Regions from separate parts of the Janthinobacterium glycogeni genome, predicted to be linked through region 1. Evidence: predicted binding sites of a transcription regulator. Region 1 holds the regulator's gene; each other region holds the start of a gene.
What was found. The regulator LexA, encoded in region 1, represses DNA repair genes until DNA is damaged. The targets are predictions, from matches to a motif close to ACTGTATNNNNATACAGT.
Positions count from the first base shown of each region.

Region 2: a site for LexA is predicted at 6,363-6,380, ahead of ACQ4W4_RS16795 (putative DNA modification/repair radical SAM protein). Genes of this name have one in related genera too.
Region 3: a site for LexA is predicted at 6,413-6,430, ahead of recA (recombinase RecA). Genes of this name have one in related genera too.

Region 1 covers NZ_JBNYXP010000001.1:715,813-725,634, forward strand. Annotated here, with positions in the region: gene ACQ4W4_RS03300 (replicative DNA helicase) at 1-856, opposite strand, end outside; gene rplI (50S ribosomal protein L9) at 992-1,447, opposite strand; gene rpsR (30S ribosomal protein S18) at 1,475-1,765, opposite strand; gene priB (primosomal replication protein N) at 1,791-2,090, opposite strand; gene rpsF (30S ribosomal protein S6) at 2,111-2,500, opposite strand; gene ACQ4W4_RS03325 (hypothetical protein) at 2,543-2,743, opposite strand; gene lexA (transcriptional repressor LexA) at 2,776-3,411, shown strand; gene ACQ4W4_RS03335 (cystathionine gamma-synthase family protein) at 3,629-4,870, opposite strand; gene purF (amidophosphoribosyltransferase) at 4,914-6,437, opposite strand; gene ACQ4W4_RS03345 (CvpA family protein) at 6,476-6,964, opposite strand; gene ACQ4W4_RS03350 (SPOR domain-containing protein) at 6,985-7,977, opposite strand; gene folC (bifunctional tetrahydrofolate synthase/dihydrofolate synthase) at 8,002-9,300, opposite strand; gene accD (acetyl-CoA carboxylase, carboxyltransferase subunit beta) at 9,402-9,822, opposite strand, start outside.
Region 2 covers NZ_JBNYXP010000006.1:367,991-377,812, reverse strand. Annotated here, with positions in the region: gene ACQ4W4_RS16820 (response regulator) at 140-3,214, shown strand; gene ACQ4W4_RS16815 (TOBE domain-containing protein) at 3,282-4,049, opposite strand; gene ACQ4W4_RS16810 (sulfate/molybdate ABC transporter ATP-binding protein) at 4,090-4,791, opposite strand; gene modB (molybdate ABC transporter permease subunit) at 4,808-5,479, opposite strand; gene modA (molybdate ABC transporter substrate-binding protein) at 5,496-6,254, opposite strand; gene ACQ4W4_RS16795 (putative DNA modification/repair radical SAM protein) at 6,396-7,628, shown strand; gene ACQ4W4_RS16790 (UdgX family uracil-DNA binding protein) at 7,625-9,049, shown strand; gene ACQ4W4_RS16785 (bile acid:sodium symporter family protein) at 9,052-9,822, opposite strand, start outside.
Region 3 covers NZ_JBNYXP010000002.1:359,908-369,729, forward strand. Annotated here, with positions in the region: gene sucD (succinate--CoA ligase subunit alpha) at 1-738, opposite strand, end outside; gene sucC (ADP-forming succinate--CoA ligase subunit beta) at 752-1,921, opposite strand; gene ACQ4W4_RS07220 (DUF2889 domain-containing protein) at 1,994-2,554, opposite strand; gene ACQ4W4_RS07225 (methyltransferase regulatory domain-containing protein) at 2,833-4,371, opposite strand; gene recX (recombination regulator RecX) at 4,526-4,981, opposite strand; gene recA (recombinase RecA) at 5,209-6,309, opposite strand; gene ACQ4W4_RS07240 (response regulator) at 6,564-7,298, shown strand; gene ACQ4W4_RS07245 (sensor histidine kinase) at 7,295-8,833, shown strand; gene ACQ4W4_RS07250 (DUF4212 domain-containing protein) at 8,826-9,140, shown strand; gene ACQ4W4_RS07255 (sodium:solute symporter family protein) at 9,137-9,822, shown strand, end outside.

The DNA.
Region 1 (9,822 bases):
GGCGCGGCCAGTCTTCGTCGTTCAGGCGGCCCGTGCGCAGGCGGTGCTGGTCGAGCTGTCCGACGGAGCCGAGCATACGCATGGCCAGCTGGGCGCCGCCCATCTCCATCGAGAACACGGCCACGGGCAAGCCGCTGTCGATGGCCACGTTTTCGCCGATATTGACGGAAAACGCCGTCTTGCCCATCGACGGACGGCCCGCCACGATCACCAGGTCGCCCGGCTGCAGACCGGAGGTCATGCGGTCGAGGTCGATGAAACCGGTGGGCACGCCCGTGATTTCACTCTGGTTGTCGCGGCTGTACAGTTCGTCGATGCGCTCGACCACCTGCGTCAGCAGGGGCTGGATGGCGGTCCAGCCCTGGGCGCCGCGCGCGCCTTCTTCGGCGATGGCAAAAATCTTCGATTCGGCCTCGTCAAGCATCTGCTTGACTTCCTTGCCTTGCGGGCTGAAGGCCGTGCCGGAGATATCGTCGGCGACGGTGATGAGCTTGCGCAGCACGCCGCGGTCGCGCACGATCTCGGCGTAACGCCGGATGTTCGCGGCCGATGGCGTGTTTTGCGCCATGGCGTTCAGGTAAGCGAGTCCGCCCACATCATCGGCCTTGCCGAGCTGGGTCAGGGTTTCAAAAACAGTAATGACATCGGCTGGCTTGGAAGCGTTAACCATCTTGACGATTTGCTCGAAGATGATGCGATGGTCATAGCGATAGAAATCCTCCGCATGCATGAAGTCGGCGATGCGGTCATACGCGGCATTGTCGCGCAGCAGACCACCGATAACGGATTGTTCTGCTTCGATCGAATGCGGCGGTATACGGAGGGAATCCAGTTGCGGATCAGAGGGGGCGTTCATGGCGCGAATTATACCCGCTTCGGCGTGCTGGCAAAAATAAAGGGCTGAAAATGAGCGAAAAAAAGGCCACAAAAAAGCCGGGCGAACCCGGCTTTTCATAGTGCGGCAGCGCTTGCGGGCCAGGCCCGCAGACGATTACGCGTTCGCGTCTGGAACGACAGCGATAACAACTTCCACGACCACGTCGGTGTGCAGAGCAACCGAAACGTTGTGCTCGCCAACGATCTTCAGCGGGCCGGTAGGCATGCGGATTTGTGCTTTTTCAACAGCAAAACCTTGCTTGGTCAGCGCTTCAGCGATGTCGAAGTTGGTGACGGAACCGAACAGACGGCCATCGACGCCAGCTTTTTGAGCAACTTGAACGGTCAGACCGCTCAGTTTTTCGCCCTGGGCTTGCGATGCGGCCAGTTTGGCGGCAGCAGCTTTTTCCAGTTCGGCGCGCTTGACTTCGAATTCAGCCACAGCGGTTGCCGTGGCACGACGTGCCAGGCGTTGCGGGATCAGGAAGTTACGTGCGTAACCGTCTTTGACTTTAACGACTTCGCCGAGGTTACCGACGTTTACAACTTTTTCTAACAGAATGATTTGCATAGTTCTTCTCCAGGAATATCTGACCGATTAAGCGTGGTGCAGATCGGTGTATGGCAGCAGCGCGAGGAAGCGAGCGCGCTTGATTGCGGTGTCGACTTGGCGCTGGTAGTGCGCTTTGGTACCGGTCAGGCGTGCTGGCATGATCTTGCCGTTTTCCTGGACGAAGTCTTTCAGCGTGTCGACGTCTTTGTAGTCGACTTGTTCAACGTGCGCTGCGGTGAAGCGGCAGAACTTCTTACGTTTGAACAATGGGTTTTGCTGTTTGCGTTTTTCTTTAAGCTTGAGCTTATTTTTGTCGAACTTTTTACCGAATGCCATGTCAGGCTCCTGTATCTAAAATGCGCTAGTCAGAATTGACTGCACTAAAATCAATGATGTGAAACACCAAACTTTTGCTGTTGCGGCTCTTCCTGGCCAGGAAACCCGTGAACTGATAGACCCCGCCCAAGCTTGCCTGACTGAACCGGCCTGAAATTTCGCCAGCGGCTAGCGCGGCGACATCAAACTCGGTCAAACGGGCAATCCCTGCTTCCATCTGCTGCGAACTGTGTTGCAATACTGCATTCACAATCGGCAGTCCTGCCGGGGTATAGCGCAGTATTTCGCGCTCGGCAATGATGGCGGTAACTTGTAGCTGGTTCAGCGCACGATCCTGGTCAAGAATTAAGCTGCTGCTGCGGCTGGAGCGGCTGCTGGTGCTTCGGTGCGGTGGCTTTTGGCCGCGTCTTCGCGTTGTACCGATTTCATCATCGGCGAAGGAGCTGTTTCAGCTTTCTTCATTTTAACGGTCAGGTGACGCAACACGGCATCATTGAATTTGAATGCTGTTTCCAACTCGACCAGGGTCTCGTTGTCGCATTCGATGTTCAGGCAGATGTAGTGTGCTTTAGGCAGCTTTTGGATCGAGTAAGCCATTTGACGGCGGCCCCAATCTTCCACGCGGTGAACCGAACCGCCGCGGGTGGTTACGCTGGCTTTGTAGCGTTCGATCATCGCGGGCACTTGCTCGCTTTGGTCCGGATGGACGATAAAGACTATTTCATAATGACGCATGCAAACTCCTTCAGGTCGGATTGATAATCGCCCACCCCGGCGTCAAGACGGGTGTGGGAAGGTCAGCCGAAGATTATAACCGCCTTTTGCAAACGTTTCAATCATTCCTTCCACCAGCGCCTGAAAAGCCCGCGCACCGCCGCGCTTTCCGCCTCTGGACAAGTATTTCTTGCGAAATTCGCCGAAAACACGGAAATCCCCTTGCATAGTGGGCGATACTGTACAAAAATACAGACTGTTCATATAGACAGCATTTTAGTATGCACCCACCGCTCATGATCAAGCTGACAGCACGACAAGAACAAATCCTGAACCTGATCAAGGACGCGATTGAAAACACGGGCTTTCCTCCCACCCGTGCCGAAATCGCCAATGAACTGGGTTTCAAATCGGCCAATGCGGCCGAAGAGCATTTGCAGGCCCTGGCGCGCAAGGGCGCGATCGAGATTTCACCCGGCACCTCGCGCGGCATCCGCCTGATCGGCGCGGCGGCCGAAGCGCCGCCATCGAAAGTGCCGGCAGCCCTGTTGATGTCGCTGCCCCTGATCGGCAGGGTGGCGGCCGGTTCGCCCATCCTGGCCCAGGAAAACCTGGAAGCGAGCTACAACGTGGACCCGGCCCTGTTCTCGGCCAAGCCCGACTTCCTGCTGAAGGTGCGCGGCTGGTCCATGCGCGACGCCGGCATCATGGATGGCGATTTACTGGCCGTCAAGAAGGTCGACAGCGCCAAGAATGGCCAGATCGTCGTCGCCCGCATCGGCGACGAAGTCACCGTCAAGCGCTACAAGAAGACGGGTTCCGTCATCGAACTGCTGCCGGAAAATCCCGATTTCAAGGTCATTACCGTGTCGCCGGAAGATGAATTCGCCCTGGAAGGTTTGGCGGTGGGCTTGATGCGCAGCTGGCATTGATTGAGCGCGCCCTCATAAACCTACTGCGCAGCCCACTCTCGGGCATCCGTTGCTCGCTAGCTGGGCGCCCCCGTACAATGTACAGCTCCGCTACTCAACCCGATATTGGGCTTGCTCGCTACGGTTTCTGAAGGCACGAAGACATTACCATTGAACGGCGAAAAACAAAGGGCCGCAACAGCATGACTGTTGCGGCCCTTTTCATTTGTCCGGCGACTTATACATCGAGTGCCTGGCGGAAATCCTCGAGCAGATCCACCTCGTCCTCGATGCCGACGGAAACGCGGATCAGCGATTCGGCGATACCCATGCTGGCGCGCCGTTCGGCGCCCATCTCATAGAAGATCGTGTGGGCGACGGGAATGACCAGGGTGCGCGTGTCGCCGAGGTTGCTCGCTGGAATGGCCAGATTCAAACGATTGAGGAAATCGAAGCAGTCGATGCCATCCTTCAATTCAAAGCTGAACAGCGAACCATAGCTGCGGAACAGGTCGCTCGCCAGCGCGTGCTGCGGGTGCGACGCCAGGCCCGGGTAGTGCACGGCGGCCACGCGCGGGTCGGCGGCCAGCATGGTGGCCAGCGCCAGGGCGTTCGAGCAGGTGCGATCCATGCGCAAGGCCATGGTTTCCGCGCCAACGGCGATATGGTGCGCCGCTTCCGGGCCCAGCGAGGCGCCGAAGTCGCGCAAGGCCTTGGCGCGGATTTGCGCGATGCCCCACTGGGCCGGCGCCGCCTTCTTGTAGTTATCGAAGATGTTCGGATACTGCGTCCAGTCGAACACGCCCGTGTCCGTCAAGCTGCCGCCCAACGCATTGCCGTGGCCGCCGATGGATTTCGTCAAGGCATTGACCACCAGGCCCGCGCCCACGGCTTTCGGGCGGAACAGATACGGCGTCGTCATCGTGTTGTCGACGATGTACAGGATGCCCTTTTCGCGGCACAAGTCGCCGATCTTTTTCAGGTCGGCGATCTGCGTGCGCGGATTGGCGATGGTTTCCACGAACACGATGCGCGTGGCCGGCGTGATGGCGGCCGCCACGTTGGCCACCTCGGTGGCGTCGACGAAGGACACGCCGATGCCCTGCCCCGTCACCGTTTGCCACAGGCTGTTGGTATTACCGAACAAAAAGGCCGACGACACGACATGGTCGCCCGCGCGCAAGAGCGCCTGCACCACGGCGCCGATGGCGCCCATGCCGGTAGCGAAGCACAGGGTCGCGACGCCGTCTTCCATCTTGTTGACCTTGTCTTCCAGCGCGGACACGGTCGGATTGCCCTGGCGGCCGTAGCGGAAGCCCGGCTCCTTGCCCTGGAACACGGAAGCGAGCTGGCGCGCATCGGCGTAGCCGAAGGCAACGGAAGTATGCACGGGCTTGTGCAGGGAACCGTGCTCGATGCCCTTGCGGCGGTCGTTATGCAGGATGTTGGTGGTAAAGCCGTAGTTTTTTTTATCGTTCATGATCGCGGAGCAAAAAAAGCCCGGCGCTAGCCGGGCAAGATAATTACGCTTCTGTCGTTGCCAGGTTCAGGTTCAGCTGGGAACGGGGCGTATCTTCCGGCGCTGCCGCCTTCGGATGGTGGCGCGCATATTCCAGGCGGTCCAGGTATTCCTGCGACACGTCGCCCGTCACGTAGACGCCGTCGAAGCACGAAGCCTCGAAGTTGGTCAGGGCCGGGTTGACGTCGGCGATCGCCTGCTTCAGCGCGCCGATATCCTGGTACACGAGGTAGTCGGCCGTGATTTCGCGGCACACTTCTTCCGTCGTCCGGCCGTAGGCGATCAGCTCGTCGCGTGTCGGCATGTCGATGCCGTACACGTTCGGGTAGATCACCGGTGGCGCGGCCGAGGCGAAGATGACCTTCGTCGCGCCCGCTTCACGCGCCATCTGTACGATTTCACGGCTGGTGGTGCCGCGCACGATGGAATCGTCGACCAGCAGCACGACTTTATCCTTGAATTCGGACGGGATGGCGTTGAGCTTCTGGCGCACGGATTTCTTGCGCGCCGCCTGGCCCGGCATGATGAAGGTACGGCCGATGTAGCGGTTCTTGATGAAGCCTTCGCGGTACTCGATATTCAGCGCCATGGCCAGCTGTATGGCGGCCGGACGCGAGGAATCGGGAATTGGCATGACCACGTCGATATGCACGCCTGGCAATTCGGCGCGGATCTTCTCGGCCAGGTATTCGCCCATTTTCAGGCGCGTGGCGTACACGGAGGCGCCGTCGATGACGGAGTCGGGACGGGCCAGGTAGACGAATTCGAACACACACGGGTTCAGGGTGGCATTGTCGGCGCACTGGGCGCTGTGCAATTTCTTATCGGCATCGATGAAGACGGCTTCGCCGGGACCGATGTCGCGCACGAAGCGGAAGCCCATGCCTTCCAGGGCCACGGATTCGGAAGCGATCAGGTATTCGGGACCCTGCTCCGTTTCATTGATGCCCAGGCACAGCGGACGGATGCCGTGCGGGTCGCGGAAAGCCAGCAAGCCCACGCCGGCGATCTGCGCGACGGCGGCATAGCCGCCCTTGACGCGGCGGTTCAGCACGGTCACGGCCTTGAAGATGGCTTCCGGGTCCAGGTTCAGGCCCGTCGTCGCTTCCTGGATTTCATGCGCCAGCACGTTGAGCAGCACTTCCGAATCGGAATCGGTATTGATGTGGCGGCGGTCGTTCTTGAACATTTCCAGCTTCAACTGTTCCCAGTTGGTCAGGTTGCCATTGTGCGCCAGGGTGATGCCGAACGGCGCATTCACATAGAACGGCTGTGCTTCCTCTTCGCTCGACGAACCGGCCGTCGGGTAGCGGCAATGGCCGATGCCCGTCGTGCCTTGCAGCGAACGCATGTTGCGCGTACGGAAGACGTCACGCACGAGGCCATTGGCCTTGTGCATGGAAAACATACTGCTGTGATTGGTCGCAATCCCTGCCGCGTCCTGACCGCGATGTTGCAGGAGCAACAATGCATCATAGAGCAATTGATTGACAGGTTGATGGGAAACGACGCCGACGATGCCACACATGGTGTGCTCCTAAACTGTGCTACTGATTTTAAAAAAATTCAAAATTTCACATGCTGCGCGTAAGCGGCAGGCAGATAAGGCTTGATGGCGCGCGCGCCCTGCTCCGCGAACGGGCTGAGCAGCGCGTTTTTCCAGAATGGCTGCTGCGGTATGGACGTCATGCCACACAAGATGACGGCGGTCAGCACGATCACAAGACCCCGCGCCACGCCGAACAGGCTGCCCAGGGTGCGGTCGGCCAGGCTCAGGCCCGTCACCTTGACGAGCGCGTCGACCGTCATGGACAGCAATCCCATCAAAATGCGCACGCCGATGAACAGCACCACGAAGGCCAGCAATAAACGGATCGCTTCGCCCGGCACGGCTTCAGGCAGGAATTTCGCCAGGGTGGCGCCATAGGCATTGGCGATGACGAACGCCACGATCCAGCTGACCAATGACAGTATTTCCTTGACCAGGCCGCGCATCATGCTGATCAGCACGGACGTCACCAGCACGAACAGCACCAGGTAATCGAAGATCGTCACGCGCGTTCAGCCTTGCAACATCACGCCGGTACCAGGCTGCCGCCCAGGCCCAGCTTTTGCAGCTTGGCGCGCGTCTTTTCCGCGTCTTCGCGGCTGCCGAACGGGCCCACGCGCACGCGGATGCGCTCGCCCGCCGGGCTGGACACTTTCTGCGTGTACGACTTGATGCCCGCTTCGCGCAGCTTGTCCTGCAATTCATCGACCTTGTCCTGTGTCGCCAGCGCCGCCACCTGCACCACGAACTTGCCGCTGCCGGCGTCGTGCGCTTTTTCTTGCGGCTTGTCCTGCACCTTCTCTTGCGGCTTGCCTTCCAGAATCGCCAGCGCGCGCGCGGCATCGTCGGCCGATTGCGCCGGCTTGGCAGGCTTGGCCTCAGGCTTGGCTTCGGGCTTTACCTCATGCTTGGGTTCAGGCTTGGACTCGTGTTTCGGCTCCGGCTTGGCTTCGTGCTTCGGCTCGGGTTTAGACTCCGGTTTCGGCTCCACCTTGACAGGTTTCGGTTCGGGCTTGGGCTCGGGCTTCGGTTCCACATAGGCCGGCTTGACCGGTGCAGGCTGGGCGGCGGCCAGTACGGGGGCCGGTGTGGGCGCGGGCTTGGCCGCAGGCGGCAGCGGCGCGTCGACGATTTCCTCGGACTGGTCCAGGCCATTCGATGCGGCCTGAACCGGAACGGCCGGCACGGGCGCCGGTGCAGGCGCCGCCTTTTCCTTCGACGGAATGTCGATGGCGATGTCGTTGAACGGTGCCTTCGGCTCGGAATCGAGCAGCATCGGCAAGCCGACGGCGACACCCAGCGCCAGGGCGACGGCCCCGACCAGGCGGCGGCGTGCGCGCTTTTTTTCAGGCAAGACCGGATCCGGCGCTTCCTTGCCGCCACGGCGCGATCCGCCGCCACCGGAGGTGTTGGCGGCGCGCTTGCGGGTCGGCGACTGTGCTTCGCCAGGGACATAAAAGCCGCTGTCTTCGCCAGAGGATTCTTGCTTGTTTTTAAACAGTTTCGAGAACAAGCCCATGCGTGATTTTCAGTCGAGTGCGTTTCAGTGAAGTGAGGATTTTCGGGCCTTCATCACGCCGGCGACGGTGAGGAAAGAACCAAAGACCACAATTCTATCATTCTCACCGGCCCGGCTCATTGCATTTGCAAAAGCTTGTGCCGGATCATCGAAAATAGACACAGTATGCTCGCTGCTGTCGGGCTTATCTTCGAGCATGATCTGCACCTTGGCGGCCAGCTCGGAAGCCGTGGCCGCGCGCGGCGAAGGCAGGCCCGTCAGGCACCAATGGTCGACGTGTTCGCCCATCGCGGCCAGCACGCCATCGATATCCTTGTCCTGCATGGAACCGAACACGGCATAGGTGTACGGATGGAAACCCATATTGCCCAGGTTCTGGTTCAGCGCCGACGCCGCGTGCGGGTTGTGCGCCACGTCGAGGATCACGCTGGGGCGGCCAGGCAAGACCTGGAAGCGGCCCGGCAGTTCCACCGTCACGAGGCCCGTGCGCACTTCCTGCGCGCCCACGGGCAGTTTCAGCTTCAGCACTTCCAGCGCGGCCAGCACGGCCGTCGCATTGAGGATCTGGTTGGCGCCGCGCAAGCTTGGATACGCGAGCGAATTGCGGCGCTGCTCGCGCCCGCCGTAGTTCCACTGCTGCTTGTCGCCCGAATAGTTGAAATCGCGGCCCATCAGCCACAGGTCGGCGCCGATGGCCTCGGCATGGTCGATCAACGATTGCGGCGGCACGGGGTCGCTGCAGATGGCCGCCTTGCCCGGACGGAAGATGCCGGCCTTTTCAAAGCCGATCGCTTCACGCGTATCGCCCAGGTAATCCGTGTGGTCGATATCGACGCTGGTGACGATGGCCACGTCCGCGTCGATCACGTTGACGGCGTCCAGACGCCCGCCCAGGCCCACTTCCAGGATGGCCACATCGAGCTTGGCTTGCGACAGCAGATGCAAAATCGCCAGGGTGGTGAATTCGAAATACGTGAGCGGCGTGTCGCCGCGCACGGCCTCGACGGCCTGGAAGCTGGCGACAAGCTGCTCGTCGCTGGCCATCTCGCCCAGCACGCGCGCGCGCTCGTTAAAATCGAGGAAATGCGGCTTGATGTACAAGCCCACTTTGTAGCCGGCGCGCAACAGCACGGATTCCAGCATGGCGCAGGTGGAGCCCTTGCCGTTCGTGCCCGCCACCATGATTACGGGGCAAGTAAAAGCGAGCTGCATGCGCGCCTTGACGGCTTGCACGCGGTCCAGGCCCATGTTGATCTGGGTTTCCGAATGGCGGGTTTCCAGCATGGCGAGCCAGTCCGGCAAGGTGGTGGGGAGCTTGTGCATGGGAGACTTCTTGATGAGGAGACAGTGCGCGAGGCGCGGAGACGGTGTGGCGTGGCAACCGGGCGTGTCCTGCGGACGCCGCCCGGCCTGTTACGTTGGCGTTACGCCAAGACTTCGACAGCCTGGTTTTGCAACAAGGCCAGCAGACGGGCGATTTCTTCGCGCATCTTGCGGCGGTCGACGATCATGTCGACGGCGCCCTTGGTGACGAGGAACTCGGCGCGCTGGAAGCCTTCCGGCAGTTTTTCGCGCACGGTGTTTTCAATCACGCGCGGGCCGGCAAAACCGATCAGCGCTTTCGGCTCGGCGATGACGACGTCGCCCATGAAGGCGAACGAGGCGGACACGCCGCCCATGGTCGGGTCGGTCAGCACGCTGATGAATGGCAATTTCTTTTCCGACAGCTTGGTCAGCATGGCCGTGGTTTTCGCCATCTGCATCAAGGAGAGCAAGCCTTCCTGCATGCGCGCGCCGCCGGTGGCGGTGATGCAAATGAACGGCACCTTCTGTTCCAGCGCGATC
Region 2 (9,822 bases), on a different contig from region 1:
TAATTATATGGCAACATCGTCAAAAGCCCATGCGGAGAGGGCAATTTGCGTGGCGGCGCTTGCTAAGCTGGGGTATTGATAGGAAAATTCCTGACAGCATTATCTGCCGCCTGTGCCGCCCGGTACTGAAAAGGAAATCATGAAGCCTCTCGGCATCAAAGCAAAAGTCGCGCTGGCCACCAGCCTGACCTCGATCGCCATGATCGCGCTGGTCACCATGATCCAGGTGCAGCACATGCGCGCCGACTTCACCCGGGTACTGCTGAGTCAGCAGTCGTCGCTGATCACCCGCACCGCCGCCGAACTCGACGACAAGCTGGCCATGCTGCTGCAGATCGTCACCCTGACGGCCCGGCAGCAGCCGCCGGAACTGATCGCCCAGCCCGCCCAATTGCGCGACTACTATTCGCGCCGCTCGATGCTGGTGCTGTTCGACGACGTGCTGGTGCTCGACGCGCACGGCGCCGTCGTGGCCGACATGCCGGAAGTGGCGGGGCGCGCCGGCATCAACGTCGCCGAGCGCGAGTATTTCCAGACCGTGCTGCGCACGCGCCAGCCCATGATCACCGAGCCGATGCTGGGCAAATCGAGCGGCATGCCCATCGTGCAGATGGCCGCGCCCGTGCTGGCCGCCGATGGCCAGGTGGCCGGCGTGGTGATCGGCGTGCTGCGCCTGTACAAGGACAACCTGCTGGGACGCCTGCGCTCGGAAAAGATCGGCAAGAGCGGCTATTATTTCATCCTCACGCGCGGCGCCGTGCCGCGCTACGTGCTGCATCCCGATACCAGCCGCTTGCTGCAGCCGCGCCAGCCGAACGCCAACCTGACGACCACGCAGCTGCTGAAGATGGATGGCGAAGGCAGCATGGTCAGCACCAACAGCCGCGGCATCACGGCCGTCAACAGCTTCAAGCGCCTGAAATCGGTGAACTGGCTGCTGGCCGCCTCGCTGCCCCTCGACGACGCCTTCGAACCGTTCGACGGCGTGCTGTACCGTCTGGTGCTGTGGAGCATACTCGCCTCGCTGCTGGCCGCAGCCGTGCTGGGCTGGGTCACCGTGCGCCTGCTCTCGCCGCTGGTGCGCCTGCGCGACACCCTGCAGGCGCTGCGCACCAGCGGCAGCCGCTTCACGCCCGTACCGGTGCTGCAGCGCGACGAAATCGGCGAACTGACGGAAGCGTTCAACGGCCTGATGGGCGAACGCGACCGCCTGCAGCAGGAACTCGAAGCGCGCGCGGCGGAGCTGGAGCAGGAGCGCGACCGGGCCGAGGCGGCCAACCGCGCGAAGAGCGATTTCGTGGCCAACATGAGCCATGAAATCCGCACGCCCCTCAATGCCGTGCTGGGCATGGTGTATTTGCTGGGCAATACCAAGCTCGACACGGAACAGCGCAAATATCTGACCATGGTGCGCGTGGCGGGCCAGTCGCTGCTGGGCATCCTCAACGACGTGCTCGATTATTCGAAGATCGAGGCACGCCGCATGGAATTGTCGCCCGTCGAATTCGACCTCGACGAGGTCATGAACACGCTGGCCACGACGATGACCATGAATGCGGGCGAAAAGGAACTGGAACTGGCCATCGCCGTCGAGCCCGACGTGCCGCGCCGCCTCGTGGGCGACGCCCAGCGGCTGCAGCAAATTCTCGTCAACCTGGCCGGCAACGCCATCAAGTTCACCGAGAGCGGCGAAGTGGTGGTGGCCGTCAGCCTGGCCGAGAAAGACAACCGCCGCGCCTGGCTGCGCTTCGAAGTGCGCGACACGGGCATCGGCATGACGGAGTTGCAGCAACAGCAGTTGTTTGCCGCGTTTTCACAGGGCGACCAGAGCATCACGCGGCGCTTCGGCGGCACGGGCCTGGGCCTGGCCATCAGCAAACAGCTGATCCACATGATGGGCGGCGACATCGCCGTCGCCAGCAGCGAAGGCAAGGGCAGCCGCTTCTGGTTCAGCGTGCCCTTCGACATGCTGGCGCAGCCGGCCGAAACGCGGCGCACGCCCGCCCTGGGCCAGCTGCGCCTGCTGGTGGCCGACGACAACCGCACCACGCGCGAACTGATCGTCAAGCTGATCGAGGCGTGGGGCTGGCTGGCCGACGAAGTGGACTCCGGCTTTGCCGCCATCGAACTGTACCGCGAGCGCCTGGCGCAGCAGCAGCCCTACGACGTGGTGCTGGCCGACTGGCACATGCCCGTCATGGACGGCCTGGCCACGGCCAAGGCCATCCGCCAGGCGGCCAGCGGCCAGCGCCAGCCCATCGTGGTAATGGTCAACGCCTTCGCCCGCAACCACCTGGAAGAAATTTCCAGCGCGGCCGAGGCCGACGTCGTGCTGATGAAGCCGATCACGGGCTCGAGCCTGTTCGATGCCCTGCACCAGGCGCTGATTACCAAAAACGACGGCGGCGAGCAGCACATGCTGCAGCGGCCGCTGGGCACGGAACTGGCCGGCGTGCATTTCCTGCTGGTGGAAGACAATCATTTGAACCAGGCCGTGGCGCGCGGCATCCTCGAACACATGGGCGCCACGCTGGACGTGGTGGGTGACGGCTTGCAAGCGGTGGAACGGCTGCGCACGGAAGCGCTGCGCTACGATATCGTGCTGATGGACATGCAGATGCCCGTCATGGACGGTTTCAGCGCCACCCACATCATCCGCACGGAACTACGCTTGAGCCTGCCTGTGATCGCCATGACGGCCGGCGTGCTGGCGTCCGAGCGCGAGCGCTGCATGACGGCCGGCATCAGCGATTTCATCGCCAAGCCCGTGGTGGTGGAAGAGATGATGGAAGTCATCCTGCGCCACCTGCCCAGGCGCCCGCCGGTGCAGACGGCCGGACCGGTGCCCGTCGCCGATGAAGAAATTTTTTCCATGGCGCCGCTGATGCGCGTGATGGGGCGCGATGCGAAAGGGCGCGGCGTGCTGCGGCGCATGGTCGAAGACGCGCTGAACAAGGGCATGACGCCCATGCGCGACGCCGAAACGGCCTTGCAGGCAGGCCGCCACAGCGACGTGGCGCGCATCCTGCACAGCGTGCGCGGCTCCGTCGGCACCCTGGGCACGAAACGCCTGATCCGCACCGCGTTCGCCACCGAGGAAGCCATCGATGCGGGCCGTCTGGACGAAGTGCCGGCACTGCTGGCGCAGACGGCGCAGGAACTGGAACAGGCGCTGGCGGCGGCGGCCGATTGGTTGTCGCGGTTGAAGGATTAGGCCTGCAACGTAAAGCTGGGGTCAGACCCGCCGGGTCTGACCCCGGAACTTTGCTCAGCGTCGCCGTTTACGCCGGCACGCCCAGGATCACGCTGGACGCCTTGAAAATCGCCGTCACATTGCTGCCAGGCTCAATGCCCAGCTCGGTGCAGCTCTGGTTCGTGATGATGGCGGCGATGGTGCCGCCGCGCGGCAGGTCCAGCACCACTTCCGTGTTGACGGCGCCCGTCTGCACGCGCGTCACAAGCCCGGCCAGCTGGTTGCGTGCGGAAAAGCGCGCCCCTGCGCTGTCCGCCACGAGGATGATGGACGAGGCCTTGATCAGCGCAAACGCTTCCGCGCCCGGCACCAGGCCCAGGCTGGCGCTGCTGCCCTGCGTGACGATGGCCACGATGTGCTGGCCGCCCGGCAATTCCAGCGTGACTTCATCGTTGACGGCGCCCTGTTTCAGTTCGGCCACCTTGCCCAGGAATTGATTGCGCGCCGTGGTTTTCATGGCCATTCTCCGTATGAGTAAAAGATCGTCGGCGATGCCTTCGGCCTGGCTGCCCAACTGGCGCAGATAGCGCGCATGCTCGCGCTCGATGATGCGGAAATTGTCGACCAGCTGGCGTCCCCGTGGCGTCAGCCGCGTGCCGCCGCCGCCCTTGCCGCCCGTCAGGCGCTCGACCAGCGGTTCGCCGGCCAGGTTGTTCATCGCGTCGATGGCGTCCCAGGCCGCCTTGTAGCTCATCTTCACAAGCTTGGCCGCCTGCGTGATGGAGCCGCATTCGGCGATGGCGCCCAGCAATTCCACCCGGCCGGCACCGCCCAGGTGCTCGCCGCCCACCGTCATCCATACCGAGCCTTGCAGGCCGATTTCCGCTGCCGCTGATTTATCCAATGCGTTCACCCAATGCCATGTGTTCTTCCCTGTTATCGATCTGTCCGTCACGCAAGTACAGCACATGCTCGCCCAGGATGCGCGCATCTTCCGGATCGTGTGTGATCAGGATCATGGGCACGTCCAGGCGCTGCTGCCACTGGCTCAGTTCCAGCCGCATTTTGACACGCAGGGCCGGATCGAGAGCGGCAAACGGCTCGTCGAGCAGCAGCGCAGCCGGTTCGGCCACGAGCGCCCTCGCCAGCGCCACCCGCTGGCGCTGGCCTCCGGACAACTCGTCGGGATACTGGTGCGCCAGTTCCTGCAAGTGGAAGGCGTCGAGCCAATGCTCGATCTTCTGCAATTTTTCGCGCGCGCGCGGGTTGAACCAGCCGCGGCTCAGGCCAAAGCCCACGTTCTGGCGCACCGTCAGGTGCGGGAACAGCGCGTAATCCTGGAACAGGTAGGCGACATTGCGCTGCTGCGGCGGCAGGTTGATGCCGGCGGCCGCATCGAACAGAGTGCGGCCGTTCAAGCGGATATGGCCAGAGTCAGGCGTGAAGAGTCCGGCGATGGCTTTGAGGGTCATGCTCTTGCCGGCGCCGGACGGGCCATACATGGCGATGCGCTGGCTGCCGGAGGTGCATTGCACCTGCAGGTCGAAACGGCGTTTGCCGGAGCGCAAGGTGGCGCGGATGTCGAGGTCGAGTTGCATGGGCGTCATCATAGGCTCATTTGTGCGCGATGCGCCCGGGCGCCAGGCGGCCCGCCGACAACAGCACCACGATGCAGACGAGGGAGGTGATCAGCACCAGCGTGTTGGCGACGTCGTCCTGGCCCGCCTGCACGGCTTCATACACGGCCACCGACAGGGTCTGCGTCTTGCCGGGAATGCTGCCGGCCACCATCAGGGTGGCGCCGAACTCGCCCAGCGCGCGCACGAATCCCAGCAGCACGCCGGCCAGGATGCCACGCCACGCCAGCGGTAACGTGACGCGGAAAAAGATGGCCAGCTCCGGGATGCCCAGCACGCGGGCCGCCTGCTCCAGCTGGCCGTCGACGGCCTCGAAGGCGGCGCGCGCCGGCTTGAAGACGAGGGGAAAGGCGACCACGGTGGACGCGATCACGGCGCCCTGCCACGTAAAGATGAGGTTGATGCCGAAGTTGTCCTGCAGCCAGATGCCCAGGGTGCCGCGCCGGCCCAGCAGCACCAGCAGGTAATAGCCGAGCACGGTGGGCGGCATCACCATCGGCAGGGTCAGGAGGGCGTCGAGCAGCTCGCGCCCGGGAAAACGCGTGCGCGCCAGCAGATAGCCCGTGCCGATGCCGAGCAACAAATTGAGCGCCGTGGCCCATGCCGCCACTTTCAGCGACAGGGCCAGCGCGGTCCAGGCGATATCCATGTGCAGTCGTTTTACTTTATGGCTTTTTAAACCCGTACTTGGCCAGGATGGCTTGCGCCGGCGCCGTCTGCAGGTAGCTGACGAAGCGCTTCGCTTCGGCCGCATTGCCGCTGTCCTTGATGGTGGCGATCGGATACAGCACGGGCGCGTCCAATGGCACGTCCAGCACCACGTTGACCTTGTCTTTCATGATGGCCGCGTCGGTGGCGTAGACAAAACCCGCGTCGACTTCGCCGCGCGCCACGTAGTCGAGCGACTGGCGCACGTTCTGCGTGCCGATGGCTTTGGGTTGCACGGCTTCCCACAATTTCGCCTTCTTCAGCGCGCCTTCGGAGTAACGGCCGACGGGCACGCTGGCCGGGTTGGCGATGGCCACGCGGGTCACGCCCTTGTGCGTCAGGTCGCTCAGGCTCTTGATGCCCAGCTTGCTATCGTGCGGCACGATCAGCACCAGGCTGTTGCCGACAAAGTCCATGCGGTCGGCCGGCAAGACGAGGCCCTGCTTTTGCGCCGCATCCATGGTTTCCTGGTCGGCCGAGGCAAACACGTCCACGGGCGCGCCCTTGACGATCTGCTGCAGCAGCACGCCCGAGGCGGCAAAGTTCAGGGACACCTTGCTGCCCGGATACTGCGCCTCGTAGCTTTGCGCCGCATCCTTGAACGCGTTCGTCAGGCTGGCCGCGGCCGACACCACCACTTCGCCGGCAAGGGCGGAGGTGGCGGCGGTGGCCAGCAGGGCAGTGCCGAGGAGCTTGGCGAGGGAGGTGAGGCGCATGGTCGTATCCTTGTAAAGTGAACGGTGAACAAGGACCGTAATATACACTTATATATAGCGTTCTGCCATCGCGCAAGTCAAGACGGTGCAAGGTGTATTCCCTGATATACTGTATATAAACACAGTATATTGAGGTGAGCCATGGAATTGACGGACAAGCTGGAAATTCTGGCCGACGCGGCCAAGTACGATGCGTCCTGCGCCAGCAGCGGCGCGCCCAGGCGCGATTCCATCGGCAAGGACGGCTTTGGCGCCACCTCGGGCATGGGCATCTGCCACAGCTATACGCCGGATGGGCGCTGCGTCTCGCTGCTGAAAGTGCTGCTGACCAATTACTGCCTGTACGATTGCCAGTACTGCGTCAACCGCCGCAGCTCGAACGTGCCGCGCGCGCGGTTCACGGTGGCCGAAGTGGTCAAGCTGACGGCCGACTTTTACCTGCGCAATTACATCGACGGCCTGTTCCTCAGTTCCGGCATCATCCGGTCGGCTGACTACACGATGGAGCAGCTGGTGCAGGTGGCGCGCGAGTTGCGCGAAGTACACCAGTTCCGCGGCTACATTCACCTGAAAACCATCCCCGACGCCGATCCGGTCCTGGTCGCGCAGGCGGGCCGCTATGCCGACCGGCTCAGCGTCAACATCGAATTGCCGACGCAGGACAGCGTGCAGAAACTGGCGCCGGAAAAAAGCGTGCACACGATCAAGCTGGCCATGGGCGCCATCCGCCGCAAGCTCGATGAAAAGGCCGAAGAACCGCGCTCGCCGCGTTTCGCGCCGGCCGGGCAAAGCACGCAGATGATCGTCGGCGCCGACGCCAGCGACGACCAGCAGATCCTCGCCACGGCCGAGACCCTGTACGGCAGCTACAAGCTCAAGCGCGTGTACTACTCGGCCTTCAGCCCTATCCCCGACAGCCCGAAAAGCGTGCCGCTGGCGCCGCCGCCGATGCTGCGCGAACACCGGCTGTACCAGGCCGATTTCTTGCTGCGCAGCTATGGTTTCCAGGCCAGCGAACTGCTGCCCGCCAGCGGCGGCAACCTGGCGCTCGACATCGATCCGAAATTGGCCTGGGCGCTGGCGCACCGCGAACATTTTCCGCTGGACTTGAACCGCGCGGCGCAGCACATGATCGCGCGCGTGCCCGGCATCGGCCTGCGCAACGCGCAGCGCATCGTCGAGCTGCGCCAGCTGCGGCAGGTGCGCTACGCCGACCTGTCGCGCCTGCGCTGCAGCATGAAGAAAATCGCCCCCTTCATCATCACGGCCGATTACTTTCCCGCGCGCGACACCACGGCCTCGGAACACTTGCGCCGCGCCATGGCCGATGCGCCGCAGCAGATGCCTCTGTGGCCGGAACTGCAGGCCGCATGAAAGCTGTCAATGAGCGCGTGGTGCGGCTGGCGCAATCGTTCGACGAATGGCGCGCGGCGGCACGCGAATTGATCGCGCTCAAGGTGCCGCCTGCCGACGTGGCCTGGCAATCGCAGCCAGGCGAGGGCGACCTGTTTTCCTCTACGCCGGATGCGACGGATACCAGCGCGCCGCCGCTGCGCCTGCCCCGTGCCCTGGTGGAATTGCTGCAGGCCGCCGCCTGTTTCAACGTGCATGACCGCTGGGCGTTGTTATATCAGGTGCTCTGGCGCTGGCAGCAGGGCCAGCACGACGTGCTCTCGCCGGCCGACGCCGATGGTGCGCGCCTGCACGCCATGGTCAAGGCCGTGCATCGCGAAGAGCACGACATGCATGCGTACGTGCGCTTTCGCGAGCGGGCGGAAAGCGAGGGCGCTCCCCGCTTCGTCGCCTGGTTCGAACCGACGCACGAGGTGCTGCCGCAGGTGGCGCGCCACTTCGCGCGCCGCATGGGATCGACCAGCTGGATGATCGCCACGCCGGCGGCCAGCATGCTGTGGGATGGCGCCACCTTGCACGCGGGACCGGCCCTGCTGCGTGGCGCGGCCGACATCGACGATGCGGGCGAAGCCCTGTGGCTGACCTACTACCGCAGCATCTTCAATCCCGCGCGCGTGAATGCCGATTTGCTGCACAGCCATATCCCCTCGCGCTTCTGGAAAAACCTGCCGGAAGGCGCCATCGTGCCCGCCATGCTGAGCGGCGCGGCCAACGGCGAGCGGCGCACGGGCCAGACGGCCAGCGTGGGACAGCGGCAGGGCGCCGCCATGATCCCGATCAGCGCAGAGCGGGCCCAGCCCGCTCGCGACGTCCCCACGACGCTGGACCGGTGCCGCCGCTGCGCACTATGGCAGCATGCCACGCAAGCCGTGCCCGGCACAGGCCCGCACACCGCCCGCATCATGCTGGTGGGCGAGCAGCCGGGCGACCAGGAAGACCTGGCCGGGCTGCCCTTCGTCGGCCCGGCCGGTGCGCTGCTGAACAGGGCCATGGAAGAAGCGGGCCTGGCGCGCGACAGCCTCTATCTGACCAACGCCGTCAAGCATTTCAAGTGGGAACCGCGCGGCAAGCGCCGCCTGCACAAGACCCCGGCCCAGCGCGAGATCCTCGCCTGCCATGGCTGGCTGGAAGAAGAGATCGAGCGGGTCCAACCGCAGGTGATCGTGGCGCTGGGCAGCACTGCATTCAAATCCGTACTGCAGGATGGCGCGGCCAGCATGACGCCGCTGCTCGGCACGCCGATCCAGCACGACGGGCGCTGGGTGATTACCGTGTATCACCCGGCGTATGTGCTGCGCGCGCCCGATGAGATGAGCCGGCGGCAGGCGTATCGGGTGATCGTCGAGGGCTTGCGGCAGGCGTTGACGCTATTGCGAGACTAGCATTATCGCGTCGTCGCCGGCACTTCCTGCGCCTCATCGCGCCGCGCATAGCGTTGCGCGATCACGGCGCAGATCATCAATTGAATCTGGTGGAACAGCATCAGCGGCAAAATCACCATGCCCAGCGAGTGCGTGGCAAACAGTACCTTGGCCATCGGTACGCCGCTGGCCAGGCTTTTCTTCGAGCCACAGAAGACGATGGCGATTTCATCTTCCTTGCTAAAGCCCAGACGGCGGCTGATGAACGTCATCAGACCCAGGACCAGCGCCAGCAGCAAGATACTGAACAGGCCCAGCGCCACCAGGGTTTCCACCGAAATCGTGTGCCACAGGCCTTCGCTGACGGCTTCGCTGAAGGCCGTGTAGACCACCAGCAAAATGGACCCCTGGTCGACGAATTTCAGCATGGCCTTGTGGCGGTCGACCCAGCGGCCGATCCAGCGGCGCAGGAACTGGCCGGCCAGGAAGGGCAGCAGCAGCTGCATGACGATGGACAGCACGGCGTCGACCGACGACTTGCTTTCCGCACCCTTGGCCACCAGCAAGCCGACGAGAATCGGCGCGAGGAAGATGCCGATGAAGTTCGAGGCCGAGGCACTGCAGATGGCGGCCGGCACGTTGCCGCGCGCCATGGCCGTCAAGGCGATCGACGATTGCACGGTCGATGGCAAGGCGCACAGGAACAAGATGCCCACGTACAGCTCGGGCGTGAGAAAGGTCAGCGCCAGCGGACGCAGGGCCAGGCCCAGCAGGGGGAACAAAATAAACGTGCT
Region 3 (9,822 bases), on a different contig from region 1:
TGGAGGAGCCGTTACGCCAGCGATGAAGCCGACGACCGGTTTTTTCATGTTGTCTTTGATCCAATAAGCCGCGTTGGCTTCGTCCGGACCGCCGATTTCGCCGATCATGATGACCGCGTCGGTATCTGGATCATCATTGAACATCTTCATGATGTCGATGTGCTTCAGACCGTTGATCGGGTCGCCGCCGATGCCGACTGCCGACGATTGGCCCAGGCCCAGTGCGGTCAGCTGACCCACTGCTTCATAGGTCAGGGTGCCCGAACGGGAAACGACGCCGATACGGCCCTTCTTGTGGATGTGACCCGGCATGATGCCGATCTTGATTTCGTCTGGCGTGATCAGGCCTGGGCAGTTAGGGCCCAGCAGCAAGGTTTTGCTGTTGGCTTTGGCCATGCGGTCTTTCAGGGCCATCATGTCGCGGACAGGAATGCCTTCGGTGATGCAAATGGCCAGATCCATTTCAGCTTCGACAGCTTCCCAGATCGCCGCTGCCGCGCCTGCTGGCGGCACGTAGATCACGGAAACGTTGGCGCCGGTTTCTTTTTTCGCTTCGGTGACGTTAGCGAAAATAGGAATGCCTTCGAAATCTTCGCCGGCTTTCTTCGGGTTCACGCCTGCCACGAAGGCAGCTTTGCCGTTCGCGTAGTCGCGGCAACCGCGGGTATGGAACTGGCCGGTCTTGCCGGTGATCCCTTGGGTAACGACTTTGGTATCTTTATTGATCAGAATGGACATGTTGATTCCTTAATTAAGCTTGACCGGCAGCAGCGGCAACGACGCTCTTGGCTGCATCTTCCATGGTGTCGGCTGCGATGATAGGCAGACCGGAATCGGCCAGCATCTTTTTGCCCAGGTCTTCGTTGGTGCCCTTCATGCGCACCACCAGCGGTACGTTCAGCGAGACGGCTTTCACTGCGGCGATGACGCCTTCGGCGATCACGTCGCAACGCATGATGCCGCCGAAAATGTTCACCAGGATGGCTTTCAGGCCTGGGTTTTTCAGCATGATCTTGAACGCTTCGGTCACTTTTTCTGCCGTGGCGCCGCCGCCGACGTCCAGGAAGTTGGCTGGCTCGCCGCCGAACAGTTTAATCGTGTCCATGGTGGCCATGGCCAGGCCGGCGCCGTTCACCAGGCAACCGATGTTGCCGTCGAGCGAGATGTAGGCCAGGTCGAATTTCGACGCTTCGATTTCCGCTGGATCTTCTTCGTCCAGGTCGCGCAGGGCGACGATTTCCGGATGACGGAACAGGGCGTTCGGGTCAAAGTTGAACTTGGCGTCCAGGGCGATGACCTTGCCGCTGCCGGTGACGATCAGCGGGTTGATTTCGGCCAGCGAGCAGTCGGTTTCCCAGTAGGCTTTGTACAGGCCTTGCAGGTTGGCGCGCGCGTCGGCGATGGAACCGGCAGGCACGCCGATTTTGGCGGCGATGTCGTCTGCCTGGGCATCGGTCAGGCCAACGCCCGGATCGATGGTGACGTGGTGGATCTTCTCAGGGTGGCTCTCGGCCACTTCTTCGATGTCCATGCCGCCTTCGGACGACGCCATCAGGACGATTTTCTGGGTAACGCGGTCGGTGACCAGCGAAACGTACAGTTCCTGTTTGATGTCGGCGCCTTCTTCCACCAGCAGGCGGTTGACTTTCTGGCCTTCGGCGCTGGTCTGGTGCGTGATCAGCTGCATGCCCATGATCTGGTCAGCGTATTCCTTGACCTGCTCCATCGATTTTGCCACTTTCACGCCGCCGCCCTTGCCGCGGCCACCTGCGTGGATCTGCGCCTTGACAACCCACACCGGGCCGCCCAGGGTTTCCGCAGCCTTGACGGCTTCTTCGACGGACATGCACGGAATACCGCGTGGTACCGTCACTCCGTGCTGCCGGAGGATTTCTTTGGCTTGATACTCATGGATTTTCATGCTGGCTTCCCTTCTGATACTGATGTGTAAAAATACGGTTAGTGGTGCAAAAAAAACAGGAAAGCGCCGGGGTCACGCTTTGGCTACCCAGCGCGGGTAATACTGTGCAACCGCCCCGCCATCGGTGCGCAGGGCGTGGCATTTGTCGAGTTGAAACGGCTTTTCATGCGACACGTCAGCATTCGCACCGTCACGGGTCGACCAGACATCGCCGGCAAATGCCTGAACCGTCGCAGTCGGCAAGACTTGCGCCAGTTCGGTCAAATGGGTACAGCCGGCGATTCCCGCCAGGCGCTGTTTCAAGTCGCGGCGGAAATTCTTCAATAAGTTCAAACCGATCAGCGCCCTGTAAGCGGGGCCGATGGTATCGCAAAAACCGGGATAGGGCACGGCATCGGAGGCAGCTTCGGCCTCGACAATGGTCAGTTCGCGATCGACGGTAATGCGTAAATGGAGGTCATGCAGAGGGGCGCCGGCGGGACGGGGGCCGGAGGCCAGGGTCGCGTCATAGCTTTTGATATCGGTGATATGGGCGTCAATATCCCACAGGCCGTCGTCGCGCATATACGCTTGGACGTCGATAACGCGGGAGTGCCGTAGGGCGCGCCGGGATACGGGAGTTGACAGGGGCATAAGACCGATGCCGCTTGCGCGGCCATAATTAGTAAGCAGCCATGTGCCTAAAGCACTCTGTTCGCAGCTTCTACGAACAGCAACCGCACCTGCGGCGCCGCAAAAACCCTAAAAGTGTAGCACACAGGGCGCTAGTTGCGCCGCAACATAATTTTTTATTGCTTGTGCCGCCCGCCGCGAATCATTAACGAAAATCGCAAAATCAATGACGATCATTCGCAATTCAAATAACTTGGATGCGGGCAGGCCGGCACCGGCAGGCTGGCCGGCACCGCGCCTCAGTCAGTCACACCCAGTGCGCGTAAAACCGGCAAGATGCGCACGGAAAAATACTGTGCCTGCGCCAACAATTCGTCCAGGTTTTCCTCTTCCGTCAACAAGGGCTGCCCATCCTTCGTCATCAGCTGCTTCAGGCGCAGCAGCACGGGCCACGTCGTGCGCACCCAGTCTTGCGGCGTTGGACAACCTTGCAGTTTCGCCCACAGGAAGAGCTGTTGTAAATGCGATACAACCACACCGCCGCCCGTCAGGGGGCTGGCGAGGAAGTGCAAATCGGTTCTTGCCAGCGCCTGCTCCAGCAAGTGTGCATTCAGGCGCGCCGTCTGCGGCCGCGCCGCGGCGATGCCGGCCTCATCCTGGACGGCAGACACGCTGCCCTTGCTGACCAGTACCAGCATGATCTGCAGCAAGGCGGCCAGACTGGCTTCGCTGCCAGCCAGTTGCTGCTCCAGTTCGCCTATCGTGTACACGCGATGGTCAGCCATGGCGTCAAGCACGGGCGCATACACGCGCTCGTCCATATCGGCGTCGCCCAGCACGCCATGCACGCTCAACACCACTTCGTCGCGGGGTACGGCCAGCATCACGCGCACGGCCCGCAAGGCGCTGGCCTGGGCGAACGGCGTCAGCCTGCGTGCGCCCTTGACCCAGTAATCCCGGCGGAATTGCTCGTTGACGAGGAAGGCGCGCGTCGTCTCGCGAAAAATGGGATCGGGTATCTCGGCCAGGAACTGCTGGTGCTCAGCCGTCAGGTTCAGCATGTCGACCAGAGCGGTATAGTTGGCGGACGCAGCGAACTCGAGCTTGGCCTCGCCCAGCATGGCCGCGACGCTGGAAAAAGCCATCGGCTGCCAATCGGCATTGAAATACTCATGGGCAAGATAATGTCCATCCATCGCCTTGAGCTTTTCGAAGCGGTCCGCCAGTTGCGGGTTGGCGTCCAGGTAGCGCGGTTGCGTGGCGATCATCCTGTCGACGAAATCGATGGCGCCAGCGACTCTGGCCAGCACGCCCTGGCCCGGGGCGCTCATGACGCGGCTATGTTCGGCCAGCAAGTCGCGCATCGGCATCATTGCGCCCCAGCCTGGCTGCGTGTTGTAGCTGATGAAGACGACACCGCCAACTTTCAGCTTGCGCCGCAGGAAGTCGACGATGAGCGCGCGATTTTCCGCCGAAACCCAGCTCCATATCCCATGCAGGCAGATAAAGTCGAAATCGGGCAAGTCGTCGCGGCAACAAAACTGCGCGAACGATTCATCCGTGAACTGCGCGCCGGCGTCGGCCGCGTTGGCCAGCTCCTGCGCAAAGGCGGCCTGGGACGGATTGAAATCATTGCCATGCCAGCGCGTGGCGGACGCCGCCGCATGGATGTTGGCGCTGACGCCCTGGCCAAAGCCCAGCTCGCAAGCCGTGCCGCTGGCCGGCAAGGCCAGGCCGGCGGCCAGCAAAGGCAGGCGCAGGCGCAGAGGGTTCAATTCTTCGTAATAGCCATAGATATAGGCAATTTCGGCCATATAGCCGGCATTCCAGTTGCTCATCTCGATCCTGTCACGGTCAATGGTGCTGCGCGCATCGCACAGCGTTCGAGCGCCAGAATACCCTATCGCGCGGCGTCACCATACTGGAAACAGACGGCGTTTGAAAGCGCAGTTCAGCGCGGCGCGGCATGGCGGCCGGCTGGCCCTGGATGAGCTATTCCTCGTCGGGCTCCAGCCCCTTCAAGGCCGCCTGCACGGCGCGCTGGGAAAAACCGCGCTGCATCAGGAAGCGCATCTGCTTGTTGCGCTGCTCGGCATCCTGCGCCACCTGGCCAAACTTGCGGCGCCACACTTCGCAGGCGCGCGCCGTCTCGCCTTCGGCCAGGCCCGCCTTGAGTTCCTGCAGCGCTTCGCCGCCAATGCCATGGCTTTGCAATTCCGCCATGATGCGGCTATTGCCGAAGCGGGCCGAGCGGCGGTGGATCAGCGACTCGGAAAAACGCTCCTGCGACAGCCAGTTGGCCTGCTCCAGGCTGTCGAGCAGGGCTTCCACGTCGTCGCCCTCCTGCGCATGGCGCTGCAGCTTGCGCCGCAATTCCATGCGGCTGTGTTCGCGCATCGACAGAAAGCGTAGCGCCCTGCCCTTCAGGCTTAGTTGTACTGCGGCCATACCCCCACCTTGTCTTTCATTCCACGATCACATCACCCAAACACAATCGCCGCCCGGCGCAACAGCGCGGGACGGCGATCAGGATCCTACCTTGCGGCAAGCCATGCGTAGGTCGGATTAGGCCCCTTGGGCCGTGATCCGACAACATTGTTGGCGTTTGATCCGACAACATTGTTGACGTCTGTGGTGTTGTCGGATTCCGCGCGGCTTTGCCGCGCTAATCCGACCTACTCTGGCTTGGCTTCCGCCTTGGCAGCCTTGTCGGCGGCCTTATCCGCTTTTTCCGGCTTTTCAGCGGCCAGCGGCGGCAGTTCGCGCACGCCCAGCGAAGCGCGCACCTTGTTTTCGATTTCGCGCGCCAGCGCCGGACGCTCCTGCAGGAAGGCGCGGGCGTTGTCCTTGCCCTGGCCGATGCGTTCGCCGTTGTAGCTGTACCACGAACCGGATTTTTCCACGATCTTGGCATCCGAGCCCAGGTCCAGGATTTCGCCTTCGCGCGAGGTGCCGGCGCCGTACAGGATGTCGAAGTGCGCTTCCTTGAACGGTGGCGCGATCTTGTTCTTGACGACCTTGACCTTGGTTTCGTTGCCGATCACTTCATCGCCGGACTTGATCGAGCCGGTACGGCGGATATCCAGACGCACGGAAGCGTAGAATTTCAGCGCATTGCCGCCGGTAGTCGTTTCCGGGCTGCCGAACATCACACCGATCTTCATGCGGATCTGGTTGATGAAGATGACCAGAGTATTGGTGCGGTTGATGGAACCGGTCAGCTTGCGCAGGGCTTGCGACATCAGACGCGCTTGCAAACCTGGCAGGGAATCGCCCATGTCGCCTTCGATCTCGGCGCGTGGCGTCAGCGCGGCCACGGAGTCGATGACGACCAGGTCGACGCTGCCCGAACGCACGAGGGCGTCGCAGATTTCCAGTGCCTGCTCGCCCGTGTCCGGTTGCGAGATCAGCAATTCATGCAGGTTCACGCCCAGTTTTTGCGCGTAACCGACGTCGAGCGCGTGCTCGGCATCGATAAAGGCGCAGGTGCCGCCCAGTTTTTGCATTTCGGCGATGGTTTGCAGGGTCAGCGTGGTTTTACCCGACGATTCCGGACCATAGATTTCCACCACGCGGCCGCGCGGCAAGCCGCCCACGCCCAGCGCGATATCGAGGCCGAGCGAACCGGTCGACACGACTTGCACTTCTTCGATCGGTGCGCTGGCATCCATGCGCATGACCGAACCTTTGCCAAACTGCTTCTCGATCTGCGCCAGTGCGGCGGCGAGCGCCTTGGCTTTTTCCGATGCGGGTACTACAGCTTTTTTATCGTCCATATGTTCTTTCAGCCGTTCTACAGGTGCGGACTCACGTGACGCATCTACGTGAACCGTGCAGCCTGCGATAGCGCCAGTGGGTTAAATTCTTTACACAGACAGTACTGTATAAAAAAACAGTGATCAATGCAAGCGGAACGTGGATTTGTTTTGAAACAGATCAATACAAGCCTGGTTTCTCACAAAAACTCGCCACCTTGCGGGAAATGAAACACAATACAAGCTTCTACCGCCGCAAGCATAGGAAGTGCACCATGCGTATTTTACTTGCCGAAGATGACAGCGTGCTGGCCGATGGCCTGACCCGCTCGCTGCGCCAGTCCGGTTATGCGATCGACTACGTCAAGACCGGGCAGGAGGCCGATACGGCCCTGTCCACCCAGGAATTCGACTTGCTGATCCTCGACCTGGGCCTGCCGAAGATGTCCGGCCTGGAAGTGCTGCGCCGCCTGCGCGCGCGCGCCTCGCTGCTGCCGGTGCTGATCCTGACGGCCGCCGATTCCATCGAACAACGCGTAAATGGCCTTGACCTCGGTGCCGATGATTATATGGCCAAGCCGTTCGCCTTGTCGGAACTGGAAGCAAGAGTGCGCGCCCTGACGCGCCGCGGCGCCGGCGGCGGCGCCACCATCATCAAGCACGGCCCCCTCAGCTACGACCAGGTGGGACGCAGCGCCTACATCAACGACCAGATGCTCGACCTGTCGGCGCGCGAACTGGGCTTGCTGGAAATCCTGCTGGGCCGCACCGGCCGCCTCGTCTCGAAAGAGCAGCTGGTCGACCACCTGTGCGAATGGGGCGAGGAAGTGTCGAACAACGCCATCGAAGTGTATGTGCACCGCCTGCGCAAGAAGATCGAGGTGGGCGGCGTGCGCATCGCCACCGTGCGCGGCCTCGGCTATTGCCTGGAAAAATACTCGGAAGCGGCGCGCCTGAACGCCGAAGCGGGCGAGTCGGCAGCCCCGGCCAGCGGGTCCGCCAGCAAGTGAAGGCGCGCGAGGCGCCAGCGGACGAGCCGGACGACGACGACTGGTTCGAGCCGCCCACGACGGAGCAGGACGACACCATCGAGCATTCGCTGTTCGGCGAAATCCTCGACTGGATGCTGGCGCCCCTGCTGCTGCTGTGGCCGATGAGCATCGCCATCACCTATCTGGTGGCCAAGGGCATCGCCAATCAGCCGTTCGACCATGCGCTGGAAGACAGCGTGACCGTGCTGACGCAACAGGTCAAGCAGGCCGACGGCGCGCTGCTGCGCCGCGTGCCGGACAAGAACAGCAATAACAAGGGCCGCGACTTCCTGCGCGGCGACGACGTCGATACCCTGTATTACCTGGTGGTGGGTGCGCGCGGCGAATACCTCGACGGCGACCGCGACTTGCCGCCGCCACAGGACCCCGACAAATACCGCAGCGGCATGGTGCTGTTCCGCAACGACACCATCCACGGCACGCCCGTGCGCGTGGCGTTCAGCTATCTCGATATTCCTGCCGGCAACGACGATGAGCCGAGCCGCGCGCTGGTGCAAGTGGCCGAGACGCTGGAAAAACGCGCCCAGCTAGCCAATGAAATCATCAAGGGCGTGATTTTGCCGCAGTTCATCATCCTGCCCGTGATCCTGGCCCTGGTCTGGTTCGCCCTGGCGCGCGGGCTGTCGCCGCTGGCGCAATTGCAAGAACGCATACGCGCCCGGCCGCCCGACGATCTCTCCCCCATCGAATCGGGCCAGGTGCCCGAGGAAATCACGCCGCTGGTCGGTTCGCTCAACGAGATGCTGGCGCGCCTGTCGCTGTCGATCGACATGCAGAAGCGCTTCATCGCCGATGCGGCGCACCAGATGAAGACGCCGCTGGCCGGCATGCGCATGCAATCGGAGCTGGCCCTGCGCCAGACCGACCACGACGAGATTCACCGCTCGCTGCTGCAACTGGCGAAAAGTTCGGAAGCGGCCACGCGCCTGGTCAACCAGCTGCTGGCCCTGGCGCGCGCGGAAAACCAGCCACAGGCAGGCACGGCCTTCGAACCGATCGAGCTGAGCGAACTGGCGCGCGGCGTGGTGCAGGACTGGGTGCAAGCCTCGTTTGCCCAGCATATCGACCTGGGCTTCGAACAGCCCGGGTATTCGATCATGATTTCCGGCAATGCCATGATGCTGCGCGAGCTGCTGAGCAATCTGATCGACAATGCCCTGCGCTACACGCCGGCCGGCGGCAGCGTCACGGTGCGCGTGCGCAGCACCCTGGAACTGGCCATCCTGGAAGTGGAAGATACGGGGCCCGGCATTGCGCCGGCAGAACGGGCCCATGTGTTCGAGCGCTTTTACCGCATTCTCGGCAGCAATGTCGACGGTAGCGGCCTGGGCCTGGCCATCGTGCGCGAGATTGCGCAGCAGCACGGCGCCGAAGTCGATATTTTTAACAATCCGCGCGCGCAGTCGCCGAAGCTGCCGGGCACCTTGCTGCGCCTGAGCATCGCCCTGCTGTTGCCGGAAGCGCCAGAAGAGGATGACATCACGTATGGATAAGCCCAGCCTTCCCGCGGCGCCGCTGCAGCCGGCGCGCACGCCCGGCCCCGAGCTGCAGGCGCGCCACGACGTGCACTGGCGCAAGACGCGGCGCCTGACGGCCATCCTGCTGCTGGTCTGGCTGCTGACGGGCTTCCTGACCGTGTTCTATGCGCGCGAGCTGTTGCACCTGAACCTGTTCGGCTGGCCCCTGCCCTTCTATATGGCGGCCCAGGGCGCCTCGCTGGTGTACCTGGCCATCATCGCCTTCTATGCCTGGCGCATGCGGCGCCTCGACCGGGATTTCCATGCCGAGGAGCACGCATGAGCGGCCAGCGCAGCTTCTTTGCGCGCCTGTGCCGCTACTACCTGCTGTTTACCGCCGGTTTCGCCGCCTTCCTGCTGGCCCTGTCGGTGCTGGAACAGGAAGGCATGCCGCGCGCGTGGATCGGCTACCTGTTCATGCTCGTCACCATCACCCTGTACGCCACCATCGGCGTCATCAGCCGCACCTCGAACGTCACCGAATACTATGTGGCGGGGCGCCGGGTGCCGGCCATGTTCAACGGCATGGCCACGGCCGCCGACTGGATTTCGGCGGCCAGCTTCATCAGCCTGGCCGGCGGCCTGTACCTGAACGGCTTCGACGGCCTGGCCTTCATCATGGGCTGGACGGGCGGCTATTGCCTGGTGGCGCTGTTGATCGCCCCCTACCTGCGCAAGTTCAGCCAGTACACGATTCCCGATTTTCTCGCCGCCCGCTATGGCAGCGGCGCCGACAAGCGGGGCGCCAGCGTGCGCGTGGTGGCCGTGGCCGCCACCATCATCGTGTCGTTTACATATGTGGTGGCGCAGATCTACGCCGTCGGCCTGATCGCCTCGCGCTTCACGGGCGTGGATTTTTCCGTCGGCATCTTCCTGGGCCTGGCCAGCATCCTCGTCTGCTCCTTTCTCGGCGGCATGCGCGCCATCACCTGGACGCAGGTGGCGCAGTACATCATCATCCTCGT